Regions from separate parts of the Lentibacillus sp. Marseille-P4043 genome, predicted to be linked through region 3. Evidence: riboswitches for the same ligand, from Rfam matches in the RefSeq annotation. Region 3 holds a riboswitch; each other region holds the start of a gene.
What was found. Region 3 has a riboswitch for S-adenosylmethionine ahead of C8270_RS18240 (homocysteine S-methyltransferase family protein). Riboswitches for the same ligand answer to the same signal wherever they lie in the genome.
Positions count from the first base shown of each region.

Region 1: linked by a shared signal. The riboswitch ahead of C8270_RS10485 (methionine ABC transporter ATP-binding protein) and the one ahead of C8270_RS18240 (homocysteine S-methyltransferase family protein) in region 3 are both predicted to bind S-adenosylmethionine.
Region 2: linked by a shared signal. The riboswitch ahead of ssuE (NADPH-dependent FMN reductase) and the one ahead of C8270_RS18240 (homocysteine S-methyltransferase family protein) in region 3 are both predicted to bind S-adenosylmethionine.

Region 1 is NZ_LT984884.1:2,152,042-2,156,942, reverse strand. It holds gene C8270_RS10490 (methionine ABC transporter permease) at 1-293, opposite strand, end outside; gene C8270_RS10485 (methionine ABC transporter ATP-binding protein) at 283-1,311, opposite strand; SAM riboswitch class I at 1,390-1,499, opposite strand; gene C8270_RS10480 (thioredoxin family protein) at 1,589-1,903, opposite strand; gene C8270_RS10475 (toprim domain-containing protein) at 1,914-2,267, opposite strand; gene gcvH (glycine cleavage system protein GcvH) at 2,561-2,944, opposite strand; gene C8270_RS10465 (arsenate reductase family protein) at 3,022-3,378, opposite strand; gene C8270_RS10460 (TetR/AcrR family transcriptional regulator) at 3,557-4,423, shown strand; gene C8270_RS10455 (MDR family MFS transporter) at 4,429-4,901, shown strand, end outside.
Region 2 is NZ_LT984884.1:3,299,282-3,304,182, forward strand. It holds gene C8270_RS16360 (elongation factor G) at 1-760, opposite strand, end outside; partial or broken gene C8270_RS16365 (NtaA/DmoA family FMN-dependent monooxygenase) at 981-1,859, opposite strand; gene ssuE (NADPH-dependent FMN reductase) at 1,898-2,449, opposite strand; SAM riboswitch class I at 2,573-2,680, opposite strand; gene C8270_RS16375 (ectoine synthase) at 2,814-3,200, opposite strand; gene ectB (diaminobutyrate--2-oxoglutarate transaminase) at 3,249-4,496, opposite strand; gene ectA (diaminobutyrate acetyltransferase) at 4,541-4,901, opposite strand, start outside.
Region 3 is NZ_LT984884.1:3,668,042-3,672,942, forward strand. It holds gene C8270_RS18225 (methyl-accepting chemotaxis protein) at 1-1,722, opposite strand, end outside; gene C8270_RS18230 (3'-5' exonuclease) at 1,804-2,412, opposite strand; gene C8270_RS18235 (RDD family protein) at 2,522-2,953, opposite strand; SAM riboswitch class I at 3,219-3,316, shown strand; gene C8270_RS18240 (homocysteine S-methyltransferase family protein) at 3,423-4,472, shown strand; gene C8270_RS18245 (cyclase family protein) at 4,521-4,901, shown strand, end outside.

The sequences.
Region 1 (4,901 bases), 1.5 Mb from region 3:
AATGCAGCGTTTGGACCACGGATCGTACCTATAAGAAAATCAGTAAACGGGAATAACAATAAAATTAAAATAATAAAAGGAATGGCGCGAAATACATTCACAATCGCTGCGACTATAAAATGAAGAAACTTGTTCTGCCAAATACCATCTTTCGCTGTCAGGTACAAAAGTAATCCAAGTAGAATCCCTAATATAAATGTTCCAACTAACGAAAGTAACGTCATATAAAACGTTTCGTATGTTGCTGTCCAAAAATCCTGCACATCGAGATTTGGAAATAAATTAGTTAGCATCACGAACAACCTCCACTTCTACTGAGGTTTGAGTGATAAAATCAATCGCCTTATCCATTTCCTCTGTTTTCCCTTCCATTTGTACAAACAAGGTTCCATAGGCTCCTGCCTGCGTTTGTGTGATCTTCCCTTGTAAAATATTAATATCAATCGCAAATTTTTTAGCTACTTGGCTGATTAATGCTTGGTTGGTTGTTTCACCGATAAAATGAAGTCGAACTATTTTTCCGTGTTCATAGGTATTTACCAATTCATTGACGCCTTCATTTTCGTCTTGGGTCCCCATTACCTGCTCTACAAATTTTTTCGTCACTTGTTGCTTTGGTCGTAAAAATACATCTAGCACATCACCTTGTTCCACAATTCTACCGTTTTCCATGACAGCAACTTGCTTGCAAATTTTACGAATGACGTGCATTTCGTGGGTTATTAAAATAATCGTTAACCCAAGCTTTTTATTAATATCCACTAATAAATCTAAAATAGCATTTGTCGTTTCCGGATCAAGTGCGGATGTTGCCTCATCACAAAGCAGAACTTTCGGATTGTTGGCGAGTGCTCTAGCAATTCCGACACGTTGCTTCTGTCCACCACTCAATTGCGATGGATAAGCATTTTCACGTTCAGAAAGTCCAACTAACTGGATTAACTCGTTAACCCGCCTCTCCCGCTCAGTCTTTGGTACACCGGCAATCTCCAAAGGAAATGCAATATTATCCTTAACTGTGCGTGACCATAGTAAATTAAAATGTTGAAAAATCATTCCAATTTCCTGCCGAGCTAAGCGCAGTTGATTTGAATTTAGTTTGGTAATATCTTGCCCATCAATGGTCACCTGCCCATGTGTAGGATCCTCCAAACGATTTAGTAATCTAACAAAGGTACTTTTTCCAGCACCACTGTAGCCAATAACACCGAATATACCTCCTTCTTTTATATCAAGTGTTAAATCGTCAACAGCCGTGATTTGCTTTTTATTAGATGTAAAAACTTTGCTTAAATTCTCTATCGAAATCACAAGTATTCCTCCTAGTTGTTCATAAAAAAAACGTCTTTCTGTAAGAGAACAGAAAGACGTATTATATGTCTTTGCGTCCCCTCATCTGTCAAAGTATTACTTTGCAGGAATTGGCACCTTTCAAACATTTAAGTTTGAAGGTTGCCGCGGTTTCACAGGGCCAGTCCCTCCACCGCTCAAGATAAGAGATTTTAAATTCATTTAAATTGATAAATTCGATAATAGCACGCTTATTTCTTTGTGTCAATATAAATTTTCTTTCGTTAAGTCGGAACCGTCAATTCCCAACGAACAGCTCTGGTTTATACTTCATTAAATAGCTATAAATATTGGCAATCGAATGAAAAGCATACACTTTTTCTTGCACTTCATTGTCAGTTTTGATCAGCAGACATGGTACACTTTCAATCTGATTGTCCTGCATAAAATCAGGATAAAATGACGCATTCATATGATAAAAAATAGACTCCTGATGGACAGATTCAATTTTATCCAGCATTGTTCTCGCTAATGCACAAGTCCCACAAAAAGGAGTATGAATAAATAATAAATAATGATCTTGCTGTAACACTTCCGTTGTTATTTCTTGCAAAGGAATCACCCTAAATCAAAAATATCGGATTAACCGCAATAGATTTACTTACTAGGACAGTTGCGAGTATTTGTTCAGGCGTTGTCGCAACTTCACGATATTCACTGCTAACATAAATATGTTCAGCATGTGGCAGCTCGCGCGCTAATTGTTTGCGTAATTTAATCCCTGAATTGTCTTCATCAACTAAGATAAAAACATCTTTATTGTCTAAATCGTACGTGTATAAAAGTTCATCAAATCGTTCCACACCGAGTGTACCATTTGTACAAATGATCTCCACATCGTCCGTGATTACTTTTTTGATTTGCTTTTTGTCCGTAAGACCTTCGACAATAATAACCTTTTCCGATTCGTGTGTCATCATCACATAGCACTCCTTATGGAATCAAGCAATATGATTCGTAAGTATGTGTTCAAAAAGTAACAAATCACAAGTAAGGTTGCAGCAGCATAGACTTATGGATCCGAAAGATTTAATGACTTATCCAAATTGCAACCGATCTAATAGACAATCTCTTTTATGTTTTTCGAAGGATACTTATTATTGTACCTTTTGAACAGCCCTATATAACAATACTATGATGCGAATAAGGCTGACTTTACATCCTTTTTCAAAGATGCAAGCCAGCCTAAAATTATTGTATGATTTTGTGATTAGTCTTCTTGAATAACTTCTTCATATTTTTCAGCTGATAATAGTTCGTCAAGCTCTGATTGATTTGATGGCTCAACAACGATCATCCATGCTTTTTCGTATGGAGATTCGTTAACAAATTCTGGACTATCATCTAGCTCTTCATTCACTTCAACCACTTTTCCACTGATTGGAGCGTACAATTCCGAAACAGTTTTAACAGATTCGACGCTTCCGAAAGGCTCATCGGCTTCGATATCGTCGCCTACTTCTGGTAGCTCAACAAACACAATATCGCCAAGTTCATCTTGTGCAAAATCTGTAATTCCGATACGTACTTTGTCATCTTCTTTTTTTACCCATTCGTGTTCTTCTGAATATAATAAGTCTTTTGGTAAGCTCATTGAAATCCCTCCGTTAATTAATTGCACTATTACTATACAAGGTAATAGCTTTTATTTCTAGTATTTCAGCTTATTTTCTACAGCCAAATTTCAGCAAACGTTTCTTCCTTAAATCCAACCGTTACGTTTTGTCCATCCGTAACAATTGGTCGTTTTATTAACATACCATCAGATGCGAGTATTGTCGCCATTTCTTCAGTTGTCGCATCTTTAATTTTATCCTTGATGTTTAACTCACGATACTTTTTCCCGCTCGTATTGAAAAACTTTTTAGCTGGTAATCCACTTTTCTCAATAAAATCCAACAGTTCTTCCTTTGTCGGTGGATTGTCCACAATATGTATGCTAGAATACGTTTTTTCGTGATCGTCTAGCCATTTCTTCGCTTTCTTACACGTACCACAGTTTGGATACCAGTAGAATGATAGTGCCATATACGTCCCTCCTAACCTTTTTACTATTTACATTTATTATAGCAAAATTCTATTGCAGTGGTCGAAGGAATTGCTAACGATTATTTTTTATGTTGACATTTTACATAAAATCCTTTAAATTGATCAACGTGACTATAAGGTTACCAATTATGACCGAGTGGTTACAAGGAGGTATTTTGTGAGTAAAAGAAACGAATTAATGACCCATGCCATCCGGTTATTTTCAGAAAAGGGATTTCATCAAACATCTGTCCAAGAGGTTGCTCAGGCTGTTGGTATTTCTAAAGGTGCATTCTATAAATACTTCGATTCCAAAGAAAGTATCTTTATCGAAATCCTGAAGCAAAATCATGAACGGATCATTACGGAGGCAAACTTATTAAATGTATCAAATAACTTGACAGGAAAAGAAGCCTTCACCCAAAAAATCCAAATAGAATTAAGCCACTGGATGGAGAACCGTCCATTTTTCACGGTTATGTTTAACGAATTTCCACCAACTGAGAATGAACGAATCGCTGACATTATGAAGACGTTAAGAACATCCATGATTGAATTGCATAAGAACAGTTTACTAGACGCATACGGGGAAAAAATTAAACCGTTTATGTCTGACCTTGTTATTATGTTTGAAGGAATGCTAAAGGAGTATATTTTCACAGTAATCATTGAAAATAAAAATGTTGTTGTATATAAATTAGCTACACTCATTGCTTCAAGTATCGATTCCATTGTTCAATCTCTGGATCAATTGGAACCTGCTCTTGACGAAAAGTTATTTGAATTAAGCCATGATGATTTGTTGGAAGAAATGAGGAAACGATTAAAGGTGCTGGAACAAAAAATAAGTAATTCTCCCAGCCAGCAGTATAAAAAAGAAAAACTATTATCTTCTGTTCAACTATTGAATGAAGAGATTACAAATAAGAATCCACAAAAATTTCTTATTGAAGCATTAGTTGGGTACTTAAAACAAGAAAAAACGTTAGAAGAAGATATCCTTCTGCTCAAAAGTTTATTAGAAAAATTTATTGGAGAGGTTTGATTCACATGTCATCTGAAATTAATCTAGATCAAATAAAAAAGGGACCTATGATTGCCGTAATGCTTCTCGGCGCATTCTTTGCATTACTGAATGAAACATTGCTGGCAACTGCACTACCTACGATAATCAATGATTTCGGAATCACGGAGAATAAAGCGCAATGGCTGACAACCGCATTTTTGCTTACAAATGGAGTCATGATCCCGATTTCCGCATTTTTAATTGAACGATTCACAACAAGACAAATCTTTTTAACAGCGATCAGTGTATTTACTGCTGGGACATTGGTTGCTGGAATTTCGCATACATTTCCATTATTGCTAACTGCAAGAGTCATTCAAGCTGCAGGGTCCGGCATTATGTTGCCATTAATGATGACGGTTGTGTTAACCATCATCCCTGTCGAAAAAAGAGGGGGAGCTATGGGGGCAGCTGGACTTGTGATTGCATTTGCCCCGGCAATTGGGCCAACGTTATC
Region 2 (4,901 bases), 370 kb from region 3:
TAATCCCATCGTCATAGCGAATTTTATAAACTTGACCAGCAAAATCACCATCATCCGAATAAAATGTTTTGGTAAGTTGATCCAGGCTATCAAAAAAATCAATAACACCAATATCCTGTAATGCTGAACCACTAGAACAAGCAAAAATTTTATTTTCCTTTATATGTTGTTGTAATGTTTGTAACCATAAATTTTTGTCATAACCTGACTCCATATAATATTCAAGAAGCTGTTCATCACGCTCTGCAATAAATTCAATTAACTCTTCCTTCATTTCCCCATTATGAAAAGTTGTTGTAAGATCACATACATCTTCTGTTAGATTGGTACGAATTTCGTCCAAGACACCTGTTGCATTAGCACCTTCACGATCCGTTTTATTGATGAAGAAAAATGTGGGAATATGATGTTTTTGCAGCAATTGCCAAACCGTTTCTGTATGCCCTTCTACACCTTCAACCGCACTAACCATGACAATGGCATAATCCATCACCTGGATGGCTCGTTCCATTTCCGGGGAAAAATCGACATGCCCAGGAGTGTCAATCAAAAAATAATTGGAATCTTTATATGTAATTAGTCCTTGATCTGCAAAAACCGTAATTCCACGTGCCTTTTCAATATCATGACGATCAAGATAAGCATCTCGATGGTCAACACGGCCTTTTTGCCGGATACTTTTTGTATGGTAAAGCAGTTGCTCGGAAAAGGTTGTCTTCCCGGCATCAACATGTGCTACTATTCCGATTGTCTTATTCATTGTGTCACCTCGAACATTTTCAATTGCCTATCATTATTATATCAAAGTAACATCTAACTGTAAGAAAGAATCCATACAAAATAAAAATAGGGGATTAGCAACTTATTTCTAACAAGTTACAGATCCCCAAAAACTTAAAAATTACTCTACAAGCAAAGTTTTCGCTTGTTTCCCCGGATGATGAGCTGGCAACTGATCTCCATGACCAAATAGATTATCCTGCTTCTTCTTCTGTTCTGCCAACAATTGGAACAAACATCGAAAGAATTTTCACCTCTTCTGGAGATCTTCCCGTTTTCTTGATATCTGCCCGTAGTTTCTGAACTGTTTCTTTAGCAGCAGCAATATTTGGTGCACCAATGAATGTAAGTTCTGCATTTTGAGCAGCAAATGCGCGACCTTTTGTAGAAGCACCTGCTTGATATATGACCGGCGTCCGCTGCGGTGATGGTTCACTTAAGTGAGCACCAGGCACTTTAAAATATTTTCCTTCATGTTTAATATCATGAACTTTGTCTGGATCGGTATAGATGCCATTTTCTTTATCAACCTTAACAGCATCGTCCTCCCAACTTTCTTCCCAAAGCTTATAGCAAACACCCAAGTATTCTGCTGCAATATCATAACGCTCATCATGTTTCACTTGGTCATCAAATCCCATATTTACTGCTGCACTTTTCAGGTAAGACGTTACAATGTTCCATCCAATCCGCCCATTCGTTAGATGATCCAACGTTGTCATTTTGCGGGCAAAAGGATATGGATGTTCATGTGTAACAGAAGCCGTTACACCAAATCCGAGATGCTTCGTTACGCCCGCCATTAACGGAACAACCAATAACGGATCATTGACTGGTACCTGTGCCCCCTGACGAACAGCCGCATCCCGTGAGCCTTGATATACATCATATGCACCTAATACATCCGCAATAAATACAGCATCAAACCGACCTTTTTCCAGTAGTTTAGCAAGTTCAATCCAATACTCACTATCCTTGTATCGATGTGATTCATCTTCTGAATGGGTCCATAATCCAGGAGATTGATGACCCGCACAGTTCATATCAAACGCATTTAAATAGATTCGTTTGTTCGGCATATTTGGATGGCCCTCCTTCATTTAATTCAAATGTTTCTTTAATACAATGAAGCTGCTAGTGCATTTTGTTTATACACCAATTCCACAAAGTAATGTAATTGCTTTTTAGTGCGTTGTAAAATGTCCTCATCAACTATTGGATTTTTCTTTTGTTTATCAATCTGACTATCAAGTACATAGATACCTTTTAGATTATATCCTTTTAATGTTGCTAGCACAGGTTTTAATGCATATTCAATTGCTAGAAGATGAGACATACTCCCACCAGTCATGAGCGGGAGGACAGGTTTATGTTTGAGCACATCTTGCGGAAGTATATCAAGCAGTGCTTTTAAAACTCCCGAATAAGCGCCTTTATACACAGGCGAACCAACTATGACACCTTTAGCCGCCTGAGTTAATGTCGCGATTTCCCGGATGGCCGGAGTATCAAAGTCTCCCGAAAATAAAGTTTCAGGTGGCACATCTTTAACCGAAATATGGGTTACCGAAAAATCTTCCTGTTTAAGTAAAGTTCCCAAATATTTCAGGACCTGTTCCGATCGGGAATATGCTGATGGACTCCCAGATAAAATAGCAATTTCACTCATACAATCATCCCTTCTATTTTTCTAACGTTCGTTATTTAGCTACTGTGAATTTTTTCATTAGAAAACCCCCTTTTCTTTTATTCGAGAAAAGAGGGTTATTTTACGTTTAACATTCAATTTCCGCTCTTATCTCCCAAGAATTACTCCCGCTGGAATTAGCACCTTCCCGACAAGTGTCAGAGGTTGCTGAAGCTTCACAGGGCCAGATCCCTCAGCTTCTCTTGATAAGATTATTTAATTTTAATTTAAAGTATATTCCAACAAATCCAATAAGTCAAGTAGGAATTAAAAAATATGGTTCAATCCAAATATGCATGTAAATAAAAGGAACCAGAATTACCTGGTTCCTTCTTTTTTCTTATTCTTATTCCGTCAACAACGGATAGTAACCTTCTTCATTATGTGTTTCTGTTCCAACAAGTGGCGGATTAAATACACACACCATGCGCATTTGTGTTCTTGCGCGAAGTAGGTGCTTATCATTCTCATCTAGTGTATACATTGTTCCTGCTTTAAGTTGCCACACTTCACCAGTTTCTACTTTTTCAATTTCTCCTTCGCCTTCAATACAATAAACTGCTTCAATATGGTTTTTATACCAAAAATAATTCTCTGTACCAGCTTTGATTAATGTATCATTCACACTAAAACCAACATTGTCTTTTTTTAATAAAAATCGGCGACTCGTCCAGTTTTCTCCTGATGTTTCGTCCTCAGTACCTTTAATATCTTCAAGTGATTTTACGATCATTTCTACATTTCTCCTCTCTATTTTTCAGGCAATATCTATTACAATGTATTATGCAAGAACGTGATTTATACTTTCTTCCAAAATTCCAAGTCCTATTTTCAAACCTTCTTTATCAATGATAAGCGGCGGAAGGAACTTAATAACTTCATCATTTGGTCCTGAAGTTTCAACTATTAATCCACGTTCAAATGCTTCCGAACAAATTTTACTAGTAACATCATTTGTATTGTCGATGGCAATTCCCTGCATTAGACCTCTACCACGAGCCTCTCCATTTAGTTCTGGGAATTTTTTGATAATCGATTGAATACCTTCCTTTAAAATAAGCGCCTTCTCTTTAATTGACTGACTGAATTCATCTGTTTCCCAATTGGTCAATGCTTCTGATGCAGCAATAAATGCAAGGTTATTGCCTCGGAATGTTCCATTATGCTCACCAGGCCCCCATTGATCATATTCTGGTTTAATCAGTGTAATAGCCATTGGTAGGCCAATACCGCCGATCGATTTAGAAAGGCAGACAACATCTGGATTAATACCAGCAGGCTCAAAACTAAAGAAAGTACCTGTTCTGCCACATCCTGCTTGAACATCATCAATAATTAATAAAATGTCCCAACGTTTACAAATATTTTCTATTTTTTTCAGCCATTCCATTCTTGCAGCATTTATTCCACCTTCACCTTGAACGGTTTCTAAAATAATTGCTGCTGGTAATGCTACACCGCTTCCACTATCTTCTAGAAAACGTTCCAAATATGCAATTGTATCTTGACCATCCATGTATCCGTCAAATGGCATTGAAACAGAATGGTTGAGCGGAATTCCAGCACCATGGCGTTTGAATGAATTTCCTGTAACAGAAAGGGAACCAATTGTCATACCGTGGAATGCGTTTGTGAAGCTAATAACGGTATCACGACCAGTAACCTTTCTGGCAATTTTAAGGGCGCTTTCGACTGTGTTTGTTCCCGTTGGTCCAGGAAACATAATTTTATAGTCGAGTTCACGGGGTGTAAGAATAACGTCATTAAATCGTTCTAAGAATTTTTGTCTCGGTGTTGTTCCCATGTCGAGGCTATGGATTATTCCATCATTACGTATATAATCAATTATTTTCTCCTGCATTGCCTCATTGTTATGACCATAATTTAATGTCCCGGCACCTGCAAAGAAATCAATATATTCTTTATCATCTATATCCCACAACTTATATCCTTTAGCCTTTGTAAAGATAGTTGGCCAGCCTCTGCTGTAACTTCTTACTGTAGACTCAAGTTCTTCAAACGTTTTCATTTTCGCATCGCTTAATACTGCTGTTGTCACCTGCATCATTCCCTTTATTTATTTTCTTCTGAAATAGGTCCAATCTTATACAACAATTCGTCTTCATGCCCTGTTCGTGGAAAATCGATCGATAAAATATAACTTGATGTTATACAATTCGTCTCAAGCTTCTTCGCAAGACCTAAAAATAAATGTTGTGATGGTATATTTGACGGCGAGACGGTCGCTTCAACATAACGAACATCCTCACACGATTCACGATTTAGTAACTGAAAAAGCATCTTTGTTCCCAACCCTTGACCGCGTTGTGATTCATGAACAGCTACCTGCCAGATGAAAAGTGTATTTGGTTTATCTGGGCGAACAAACCCAGAAATAAATCCAACTGTTTCTCCGTCCCTTTTAGCAACAATC
Region 3 (4,901 bases):
TCCCTGTAATGCTTTTACCGCTTCGATAACCTGGTTGGACAATAATTTAAATTCGGCCATTTCCTGATCAGCCTCATCAATCTGTCCGTGTTCTATTAACCGGTAAATTTCCTCCATTTTACGATGCACATCATGGTGTGGTTTTTCCAGTGCCTTGAACGCTGCCAATGTTGTGATCGGCTGATTTTCTTGTTTCATTTGTTCCATCCATTTTCCTAAACGACAATCAGCTAAACTGGTTTTCTCACGTTGCTCCGTATGGTATCCAAGCAACCTGTTGTATAACCACCAATTCCATAAACGATGCTCCGTTTGGACGACACGCAAAAGCTGTCCAGAGGTTAATTCTGGAATGACACTGATAACTTCTTTCCTAAGCTCATCGACTTCCCGACTTGCTTGATAAATGGAATTTCCGGTTGTGTTTGTTTTGTCTTTTATCTTTTCGGTATGATCGTGAATGACAAAAATCCGATCGGTAATATCCTGTGTTGCCGCCGATTGTTCTTGGGCAATGGCTGCAATACTGCTCGTTGAATCACCCACTTCCTCGATTTTTTCCATCATTTTTTCCATCATTGCAATCGCATTATTAGCTTGTTCTACTTGCTTGGATAAAGAGGCAGACATTTCTTCCACAGTATTGCCAACATCACCAGAATCAAATTGAATGCCTTGAATCGTCTTACTTATTTGGTTAACCGATTGTTTCGTCTGTTCGGCTAATCCGCGAACCTCATTGGCTACAACAGAAAAGCCACGTCCACTATCACCAGCGCGGGCTGCTTCAATCGAGGCGTTAAGTGCCAACAAATTCGTTTCATCGGCAATATTTTGAATCAACTCTACAATATTGGTAATCTCTTTCACATCATTTATCAAATGACTGATCTTATTCTGCATTTGAGTAAAATCATCCGCCATTTTTGTAAAACCAGTTAGTGTCTGTTGAATAATGTCATGACCCTTTTGTGACTCTTCGATCATTTTCACAGTATTACCCGATACGGTTGTCGCATTATCGGCAACTTGTTGGACAGAATCACTAAGTTCGCTGGCGGCATCACTGATACTTGACGTTTCCGTTACAGTTGCGTCAACATCATGAAGCAAACCACTAACTTTATCCGCCCCGATCACACTTTCCATCACTTTATTGATGTTTTCCACCATGTAAAAATCATTCGCTTCTTGATATGCATTTAAAACGATCAACGAATCAAACGTTATAATTCTATTTAATGCAACCAAAACATCTGCAAGCTCATTTGGTTTGGAATGAAATCTGGCAACAATTAATGGAAACAAATATTCATACACACGAACATACGACCCGATATACCATTCATCTGTCAAATGGATACGGCTATGTATTCGGCCAATTTTTTTACGATATTCAATATAATCAGCATCAAGTTTTGGCTTTGTCAACTGTTGGAAATACTTTGTGATTAACGTTGTGTATGCTTTAAAAGTTGTATTATCATTAAAAATTTCCTTGATCTCCGGAATCATCATAATCATGTTGTAATGCCGCTCGGCAATGGTTGATGCATGTTCCTCCATTATGTCATCAATTTTCGCCAAGGCATTTAAATCTTTTTCTGAAAGCTGACATAACTTTAATAGCTCCCTTGTAGATTCAACATCATTAATTGAAATATCACTGTCTTTTAATGGGGTTATGTGATCGTTCTGTTTTAACTTCGTCGTGAATAGCATAAAAAATCCCCTCCTACTTTAAGTGTAGTGGGAATTTTTTCATTTAGATGTGATACAAGTCACACGTCTAGTACTTTTTTTTCATAAATAAATTCGTTGCCTTCTGGTGGCCTTTTTCATTTTTGGTGTTGTATACCCATGATCAAATATCCTACCTTTTCTCATATTGCAATTGTTAAGCAACGTATCAACACCTCCATCATAGTGTCTCATCGCATGTTGAAAAACATATGCTGCTACACGTGCATCCTCCAATGCATGATGGTGTTCAAATGCTATTCCATGATGTGTAGCCACTGTGTTTAGTTTGTGGTTCATTAAATCTGGCCAAACTTTTTTGGAAATATTCGCTGTACAAAGATAGTCCATTTCTGGATAAGCTATCTGAAAGTAATCAAGTGTATTCCTGATTACACTCATATCAAAACTGGCATTATGCGCAATAACTAGATTACCAGCTAGGTAGCTATGTAACGTCGGCCAAACTTCTGAAAATGTTGGTGCATCTGCAATATCGCTGGGTGTGATCCCATGAACGGCAATGTTAAATGAACTAAATTCAACGAGCGGATTAATTAAACTGTAAAATTCATCCACAATTTCGTGTTCATTTGCCACAACGATACCAATTGCACATGGACTATGACGTTTCGCATTTGCCGTTTCAAAATCAATGGAAGTGAATTGCATAACTTTGCTCCCCCTTTCTAAGTGCGTGTTCAAACAATATATCCTCTTTCGCCAAGGAAGAAATTCGCCGCTTATCATTTGGTGCCTTTTGAATAACCTCTTTCATGCACTAATTTTTTCGATAAACAACTCTCGTACCACATATAATATCATGCAATGCCTTCTTTTCCTCGTTCCATCCGGCCATCATATAACCGATCATTAAAGGAATTGCGGAAATAACATACGCGAATCCTCTTCCTAGCGATTTCAACAAGCTAATTTGCGTCATATCTTTGTTTAACACTTGAATTTTGCACACCATTTTCCCTGGCGAGCCGCGAAACTTACTTCCAGTAAAAATAATGACAAATATAACAAAATAAATGAGGTTTGCTGCATCTTCTGATCGAGAAGTATTTTCTAAACTATAATTGAAAAAGACGTGATCATTCACTAACATGGCAATAATTAGTGCGATTACGAGTGTAAATACCCCATCCACCATATTCGCCAAAAATCTTATCCAAAATCCTGCTGGTTTGTACTGTTCCTGTTCCAAGCTAAAACACCTTTCTATTTATGACCCCATTACCCGAGTTAATTTTAAATGAAATCGAGCCTCAAATAATAAGTATTTATCTCCCATTATAATTCATTTCTAACACTGTGCAAAAAAACGCGCTCGTATATCAACGGAATTATTATTTCACATGTTAATAATTTCATTGCGGTATTTTATTTTTCAAAAAAGTTATATTATTTTGTTGACATTTCAAAACAAAGGCGGTAAAGTATTTATCAATAACTTAATTAAATAGTAATTTTTCTTATCCAGAGAGGTGGAGGGACTGGCCCGTTGAAACCTCAGCAACAGACAATTGTACTGTGCTAATTCCAGAAGCGTAAAGCTTGAAGATAAGAAGAGCAACCACTATCGCGTGAGACCCTCTTCTTTTCTAAAGAAGAGGGTTTTTATTTTTGAACACGTAGTAAAAGCCTACCACAAACCAAAAAGAGGAGGAACATGAATGAAGCGTAGTTTAGAAGAACGACTCAAAGAAGGAACAGTAATTGCTGGTGAGGGATATTTATTTGAATTGGAACGAAGAGGATATTTGCAAGCCGGATCCTTTGTCCCTGAGGTGGCTTTAGATAATCCTCAGGCACTTAAACAAGCATACAAGGATTATATGAATGCCGGCTCAGATGTTGTGTTGGCTTTTACATATAATGCACACAGAGAAAAAATGCGCATTATTGGTAAAGAGGATTTATTAGAGCCTTTAAATAGAAATGCTATCCGCATAGCTAAAGAGGTTGCAAGTGAGCATCCGAAAGAAGAAGCACTAGTAGCTGGAAATATTTCAAATACGAATATCTTTGATCCAAAAGACCCTGAATCGAAGGCAAAGGTAAGAGATATATTTGCTGAAATGGTTAAGTGGTGCAAGGAAGAAGGAGTCGATTTCATTAACGGGGAGACTTTTTATTACCATGAAGAAGCACTCATCGCATTAGAGGAGATCCTTAAACAAGAACTTCCAGCAGTCATCACCCTAGGACTAATGGGAGAAAATATTTTAAGAGATGGCTACACTGTCGATGAGTCATGTAAAGTTCTCTCTGAGAAAGGTGCCCTGGTCGTTGGCATGAATTGTTTCCGTGGTCCCAATACGATGCAACCATATCTTGCGGAAATAAGAAAAAATGTAGGTGGTTATGTTGGCGGCTTGCCGATCCCATACCGTACAACAGAAGAAAACCCAACTTTCTTTAACTTGCCTGATGGAGGATGCAGCTGTCATTTGCCTTTGGAGACCACTTTTCCAACCGCATTAGATCCACTATATCATAACCGTTATGAATTGGCGGAATGGGCTAAAGAGGCGAAAGATATTGGTATAAATTATATTGGCTTGTGTTGTGGTGCATCACCAGCAATGTTGCGAGCAGTGGCTGAAGCAGTAGGTGTAGAAACGATTAATTCAACATACTCACCCAATATGGAGAAACATTTCTTGTTTGGAAAAGACGAGACATTAAAGCAGCATAATTTGAGCTATCGTTTAAAAGCCTGATCGGAAAATATGGCTGAATTTCTAAAGCAACAAAAATGAGGTGATCTTTTGGCAAATGAATTAGTAAAAGCAATACAATTAGTAAAAGAAAAAGAGTGGGTAGATTTGACACATGCTTTTGGTCCAAATTCACCACACTTTTCAGCATTTGAAGCAGCAAAATTCGAAACACTATTTGATCATGATGATGGTTTTTTCGCACAAAGCTTCACATTTCCTGGACAGTATGGTACACACCTGGATGCACCGATTCACTTTGTCCGCAATACAAGGTACTTAGATGAATTAGATTTAAAGGAATTTGTTTTACCACTCGTTGTCATTGATAAATCCAGGGAAGCTGCTGAAAACAATGATTTTACATTAACAGTTAATGATATTTTAACATTTGAAGAAGAGCATGGAAAAATAGATCCCCATACTTTTATC